DNA from 3 places in the Mesorhizobium sp. 2RAF45 genome. Region 1 is predicted to be linked to each of the others. Evidence: predicted binding sites of a transcription regulator. Region 1 holds the regulator's gene; each other region holds the start of a gene.
The links. The regulator LexA, encoded in region 1, represses DNA repair genes until DNA is damaged. The targets are predictions, from matches to a motif close to TGTTCNNNNTGTGTTCNG.
Positions count from the first base shown of each region.

Region 2: the regulator LexA is predicted to act here: its motif matches at 1,370-1,387, upstream of parE (DNA topoisomerase IV subunit B).
Region 3: the regulator LexA is predicted to act here: its motif matches at 1,232-1,249, upstream of AB4Z43_RS01160 (ImuA family protein).

Region 1 covers NZ_JBFRGG010000015.1:33,152-35,417, forward strand. Annotated here, with positions in the region: gene AB4Z43_RS27860 (GntR family transcriptional regulator) at 1-337, shown strand, start outside; gene lexA (transcriptional repressor LexA) at 715-1,452, shown strand; gene AB4Z43_RS27870 (ComEC/Rec2 family competence protein) at 1,446-2,266, opposite strand, start outside.
Region 2 covers NZ_JBFRGG010000001.1:56,190-58,455, forward strand. Annotated here, with positions in the region: gene AB4Z43_RS00250 (type II and III secretion system protein family protein) at 1-236, opposite strand, end outside; gene cpaB (Flp pilus assembly protein CpaB) at 294-1,199, opposite strand; gene parE (DNA topoisomerase IV subunit B) at 1,458-2,266, shown strand, end outside.
Region 3 covers NZ_JBFRGG010000001.1:244,396-246,661, reverse strand. Annotated here, with positions in the region: gene ku (non-homologous end joining protein Ku) at 1-204, opposite strand, end outside; gene AB4Z43_RS01165 (hypothetical protein) at 812-1,102, opposite strand; gene AB4Z43_RS01160 (ImuA family protein) at 1,280-2,044, shown strand; gene AB4Z43_RS01155 (Y-family DNA polymerase) at 1,956-2,266, shown strand, end outside.

The sequences.
Region 1 (2,266 bases):
GAGCGCGGCGACGTCGAACTGGCTATTGCGCTTCCGCTCGACGATCGCCGATCAACTGCGTCGGCATCATCGGTTTCTCGGCCTGGCGCCGACATTGCGGGCGGCGGCCGGCCTCAAGGACGGCTATGGCGAGGCTATGGACGCCCTGCGCGAGGCGATCGCCATCGAGCATCACACCGCAATCATGGAAGCGGCGCTCGATCGCAATGTCGAGCGGGCAAAGGCGCTGATGACCGCGCATATCGGCTACACGCTGCATGTCTATGTCCACAGCGAAGACAACGGCGCCAACACCTACACCGCGCGCGCCGGCAGCCTGAAAGCGGTTTCCGGATGACGTTGCCGCGGCGTCCATATCCACGCGGCCATGGCCGGCCTGAACCCGCGACCGTTGGCATTTTGATTTCGTTTCGTTCCGCCGGAAATGGATCGATACACCGTACAAATCCGCTCTGTGGACGCCTCTCAAACGCCTGATGCCAAACCGCATCCAGGGGTAGGCCACAGGCCATTAACCAAAATGATTTCAATGAACCTGCGGGGAGCGGAAGCGGTCTAGCGCGGCCCGCTGCCGGGGCCAAATAATTTCGGACGCGTTAACAAATTCATTAAACTTTAAACAGTTGCGGAACACAACTGGAACAGATAGTGTTTGTTCTGGGTTTGTTTTTCGATTCTGATTCACACCCGTCGTTCAATGCCTTGGGGGCCGCCATGCTGACACGCAAGCAACATGAACTGCTGATGTTCATTCATGAACGGCTCAAGGAAAGCGGCATTCCGCCTTCCTTCGACGAAATGAAGGAAGCGCTCGATCTTGCCTCCAAGTCAGGCATTCATCGCCTGATCACGGCACTGGAGGAACGCGGCTTCATTCGCCGGCTGCCCAACCGGGCGCGGGCGCTGGAAGTGCTGCGGCTGCCGGATTCGATCGCACCCGGACTCAACGCGGCAAAGAAATTCTCGCCAAGCGTCATCCAGGGCAGCCTCGGCCAGGGTGGTCTTGGCCGCCAGATCAAGCCGGCGGCATCGCGCTTGCCCGCGGCCGGCAATAATGACGATGCGGTTTCCGCCGTGTCGATCCCGGTGATGGGTCGCATCGCCGCTGGTGTGCCGATCGATGCCATCCAGCATCAGACACATTCGATCTCGGTACCGCCGGACATGATCATGGGTGGCGAGCATTATGCACTTGAGGTCAAGGGCGACTCGATGATCGACGCCGGCATCTTCGACGGCGACACGGTCATCATCCGCAACGCCGACACGGCGAGCCCGGGCGAGATCGTCGTGGCGTTGGTCGACGAGGAGGAAGCAACCCTGAAACGGTTCCGCCGCAAGGGCGCCTCGATCGCCCTTGAAGCCGCCAACCCGGCCTACGAGACGCGCATTTTCGGGCCAGACAGGGTCAAGGTGCAAGGCAAGCTTGTCGGGTTGATCCGGCGCTACTGAGCAGGAACGGCAGGCTTTTCGGGTTTTTGATAGGGCGGCAGCCCCCTCGCCTCGCGCGAAAATTTTCGCTGCTCGTGCCAGGGCCGATATGGCCCGTCCACCGCGAAGCTGATGATTGGCGGACCTGTCGCCGATTGGCGGTCGAAGAAGACGGCGGCACTGCCCTTGCGGGCAAGTTGCCGTTTGGTGACGACAACAACCAGCGGATTGTGGCAGGAATCATAGCCGGTTGCGTCATTGACGACGATCAAATCGGCGAAGCCGCAAGCCTTCCAGGTGTCCTTGCGGTCTTCGACATGCGCGATGATCGCCCCTGACGGGTGCCGGGCAAGACAGACGCCATCCGTGCAATAAAACGGCGCTCCCGGCGGCAGATTGGCGGCATCGGCAATGTCGAATTGCCAGTCCGCCTTGTCGAACATCTCCGGCACGACGATGGTTTCGGACACCAGCGCGCGTTTCCAATTGTCGACGGTGAACTCGTTCGGGCGAGCCCGGCTGACCGCGAGTTCTCCACCGCCGATCGGCAGCGCCACCAAACGCGCATCTTCGGAAATCAGCACATCCGGGGCGCGCGTATCCGATACTGTCAGCAGGCCGGCAAGCGCGAATGGCACTGCCGCGAGCCGCAGCCAGGTCGTCGCCATCGTCGCGATGATCAGGGCGATGGTCACCAGCAGCACGGATTGCTGCGAAATCAGCCCGACCGCATCGACCGGGGAGCGCTCCGATATCCACGCCGATATGGCGATCATTGCGGTCAGGCCCTTGCCCATCACGTAAAGGAAGGGACCGTCGGCACCAAAGGGCATCG
Region 2 (2,266 bases), on a different contig from region 1:
TCGGTCAATGGATTGACGTTGGCGATCTCAGGATCGCCGATGACGATCTGGTAGAAGGCGGCACTCGTCACGATCGTCTTGGGCTTGCCCTTGGCAACCTTGATCGACGCATTCTTGGCCGCCGAGACATAGACGATGTCATTGTCCGCCTTGGCCACGCCGGGCAAGGCGAGCATTCCGCCCGCAACCAGCGCAGCAGCCATCGCCAGAGCGCGCGCAAAGCGCGATCGATCCATCATTCGATATAGGGTACGCATCACAATTGCCCTGTCCCGTCCGGTCCCCACCGGCCTTTACTTCTGGTCCGGCGCAGGAACCTGATATTCCTCGGCCTTCGTGCCGCGCGTCACGATGACCGTCTTGAATTTCGGCTTCTCCGGCTCCTTGGTTATCGCATCGAACAGCGAGCCGGCCGCGGCCTGAGCCTTGGCCGCCACCGATCCGCCAAAAGACGAGATGGTGGTGACGCCGTTCTTGCCGTCGCCGCCTTCGGAGGCTGAGCGCAGCGACAGCGACAGCGTGCCGACGGTGCGGGCAAGCGCCACTTTCTGCGCGCCTTCGGTCGTCACTTCAATGGTCACGGAATTCGTGATCTGCGGCGTCGTCTGGCGCTCGTCGGCACCCTGGCCGACACTCAGCACCTTGGCGTCGGCAACGACGATCTCGGAGGTGACGGTTGAACCGGCAGCACCTTGCGCGTTCTTGGCGACCTCCTGGATTTCGCCGGCATCGCGCGTCAGCACGACATCAACGCGGTCGCCCGGCGTGACGAAGCCGCCGACGCCGGCGATCTCGTCAGTGCGGATGGTCACCGCTCGCATTCCGGGCGTAAGCATGTTGGAGAGCGTAGCGCGGCCGTTCGGCCCCGACAGCTTGGTCAGCAGCACCGGTTCGTTGACCTCGATCGGCGACAACACGATGCGATTGCCCTCGCCGAGCAATCCGTCGATGGTGGCAAAGGCACCTTGCGGCAGGGAATCTTGTGGCCAGGGGATTTCGATCAGCTTGGCGCGGTCAAGTTCCTGGCCGTAGCGCAGCGGCGCGTTCGCCACCACGATGGTCTTGAACTCGATCCTGGGCGGGGCGGGAGCGGCGATCGACGCCGTCTTCTCCTCGGCATCGGCTTTGGCCTGGCTCTTGACCCAGAAATCCGCGGCAAAGATCGAGATCGCGCCGAAAACGGCGGCGATACCGATCATCGTTATGGCCTTGCCCCTCACGCCGAAAACCCCTGATGCCGTCGTTTCTTGTTATGTTGGGCTCACGCTAGGCCGCTTTGTTAAAGAATCAGGAATGTAGAACGGTGGTATTGGACCTATTTCCGCCCGCTTGGTTATCGAATGGTTTTAGGATAAGACGGGTCAAATCCCCGAACGTAACAGGAACCTCCGTCGCTTGGCGCTGAAAAGCGTGGCAGTATCGGCGAGTGATTCGCAGCACCGGACCCTTTGGCAGGCATGGACGACAACAACGATCTCTTCGGCAATATGGACAAGCAGCCGCAGCCGGTTCGCTCACCGGCGCGCCCGGCCGACCCGCTTGTGCAGGCAGCAGCCAAGCGCCCAGCCGCGACCAAGGATGGCAGCGAGGGCTATAGCGCCGCCGACATTGAGGTGCTCGAAGGCTTGGAGCCGGTGCGCCGCCGGCCAGGCATGTATATTGGCGGCACCGACGACAAGGCGATGCACCATCTGTTCGCCGAGGTCATCGACAATTCGATGGACGAGGCGGTTGCCGGCCATGCCACCTTCATCGATGTCGAGCTTTCGGCCGACGGGTTTCTGACCGTTACCGACAATGGCCGCGGCATCCCGGTCGATCCGCATCCGAAATTCAAGAAGCCGGCGCTCGAAGTCATCATGACGACGCTGCATTCGGGCGGCAAATTCGACTCCAAGGTCTATGAAACCTCCGGCGGCCTGCACGGCGTCGGCGTTTCCGTGGTCAACGCACTGTCGGACCATCTCGAGGTCGAGGTCGCGCGTGGCCGCCAGCTTTATCGCCAGCGCTTTTCGCGCGGCATTCCGGTAAGCGGCCTGGAGCAGCTTGGCGAGGTCCACAACCGGCGCGGAACGAAAATCCGCTTCCATCCCGACGAGCAGATCTTCGGCAAGGGCGCGGCCTTCGAACCGGCGCGGCTCTACCGCATGACGCGCTCGAAGGCCTATCTGTTCGGCGGCGTCGAAATCCGCTGGACCTGTGATCCCTCGCTGATCAAGGAAAAGGACCAGACCCCGGCCAAGGCGGAGTTCCATTTCCCCGGCGG
Region 3 (2,266 bases), on a different contig from region 1:
GAACCCCTTCACCTGGTCCTCGCTCTCGACGGTCTTTCCTGTCTTTTCGTCAGCATAGACACTTTTGACGGGGAGGCCGTCTTTGCGGTTCAGAATCTTGAAATGGATCTTTGATGCCTCGCTGGTGGCGCCGATAATCTTCACCCCGCAAGTTACCGATCCAACCTTCAAAAAGCCCTTCCAGACAGCACGTGGCGCGACCATGTCGTTTATCCTGTTTCGGGTCAGGGCAAACGAGTTTTCTTTCAAATCGTTCCCTCTGCCGCGGGTTCGGCGGAGTCGACTGAATCAGCAAGAAGCTTGAAAGCCAAACCAACCGGGAGATGCGGACCGCCGCGGACGGGGACAGTCGGTCCCGCGTCCCGTCCTGCGGCCGGCGCTATGCTGACGCTCCTACGGCTGTCCCGTTCACCGCCCGCGGCGGGGGCGAATTTCCTCCGTCCCGCGCGCGACAATTGTCCGCTGTTGCGGACGCGCGCAGGACTGCGGCTTATACGCCGTCTTTCTTTAGAGGGCCGACCGAGGGTTTACATCGAGAAGGGGTCTTCGACCCGTCCAGCGGCCCGCAGAACCGCGACCTTTGAGTCTAAATCGAATCTCTGAACTTCGTTTCCACGACCTAGTAACGCAGCCGGCGCCTCAAACGATAGAACGCCGGGGAGCTCTGCAAGTCACGCGCGGCGTGCGTCATGAACAGGACAACGAACAAAATCAGCAAGGTAAAAGCGATTCCGGTGATAATGGGCATTGGACACTCTCTGGAAATCGAACTCGGTGTGACGGTTGGTTCAAAGTTGGAAGGCCAGCGCAGTCAGCCCGACCGCATAACACCGGGCTCCTCTGTCGGCGGATCGCTGATTGGCTGCTGCTGGGAGCTGTCGAGCACCAAGTCTGAAAAGTTGACTGTGGCGACCAGATAGCCGGCTTCGTCGTAGACCCTTGTGACCGATCCGGATTGGTCGAGACCGGAGGGAGCACCCGCAACAAGCGCCGCGTGGGCCTTTTCGATTGCTCGCGGGCTAGCCAAATCGGGACTCGCCAACTCTTCCTCGAATGTTGTGGTCTGGTCGAACTCTGTGGTCTCAAAGCGGAACTTCGGCATGAACATCTCCTGTCACCAAGCAATGTCCGTGCACAAATTGGGTTCCCGAGAACGACGTACGGGGAAGCTCGAAGACCGATATCCGATCCTTCCCGCCGACCTCACGTCCCATTGACTCTTTGTCAGGAAGAGAACAAATGAGGAACATGCCATCAGCATTTCGCGTTCAGGGGACAGATGAGTGCATCGACGCCGACTGCTGCCATTTCCGATCTCCGAGATCGCATTGCGCGTCTCGAAGGAGGAAGCACGCGCGAACGAGCGGTGCTTCCCTTCGGTGTCGCTTCCATCGACAGCCATCTGCCTGGGGGCGGGGTGGCGCTTGGTGCTCTTCATGAGGTGGCCGGTGGCGGCAATGGTGCAATCGATGGCGCTGCTGCATCGCTTTTTGCTGCAGGCATTGCGGCCAGGACGCAAGGCAAGGTGCTGTGGTGTGTGACGCGCCAGGATCTGTTTGCGCCGGCAATCGCACAGGTCGGACTTCACCCTGATCGGGTGATCTATGTCGAGGCCGGTGACGACAAATCCTTGCTCGCCTGCTTCGAGGAAGGCCTGCGGCATGTCGGACTTGGGGCCGTGGTTGCAGAGGTTGCGCGTCTGTCGATGACGGCTTCGCGACGCTTGCAGCTTGCGTCAGAAGCGTCGGGAGCGATGGGCATCGCAATCCGCCGCTGGCGCCGCCAGACCGAAGCTGCCGATTTCGGCCAGCCGACAGCCTCCGTCAGCCGCTGGCGGGTTTCTGTTTTGCCATCGCGGCCGCTCCCCGTTCCGGGTGTTGGCCGGGCACGATGGCAACTTGAATTGATCAGATCCCGTGGAGGGGAAACGCTCGATATCGAAGTGGAGGCTTGTGATGCCAAGGGTCGTCTCGCTCTTCCTTCCAAGCTGGTCGACCGACCGGCTCAGAAGGAAATTGGGCGACGTCTCGCCGCCATCGGATAAGCCGTTGGTGACAGTGGGGCGGCACGGCAATCGTCGCCTGGTGACCGCGGTCGATCGCGCCGCATTGGAAGCCGGCTTGCGGGTCGGAATGCCTGCAACGAAGGCGCAGGCACTGGTCCAGGGGCTGGCGGTCATGGATGCCGAACCCGATGCCGACGCGGAGGCATTGGAGCGGCTGGCGCTATGGGCATTGCGGCGGTACGCGCCGATCGTCGCGACAGA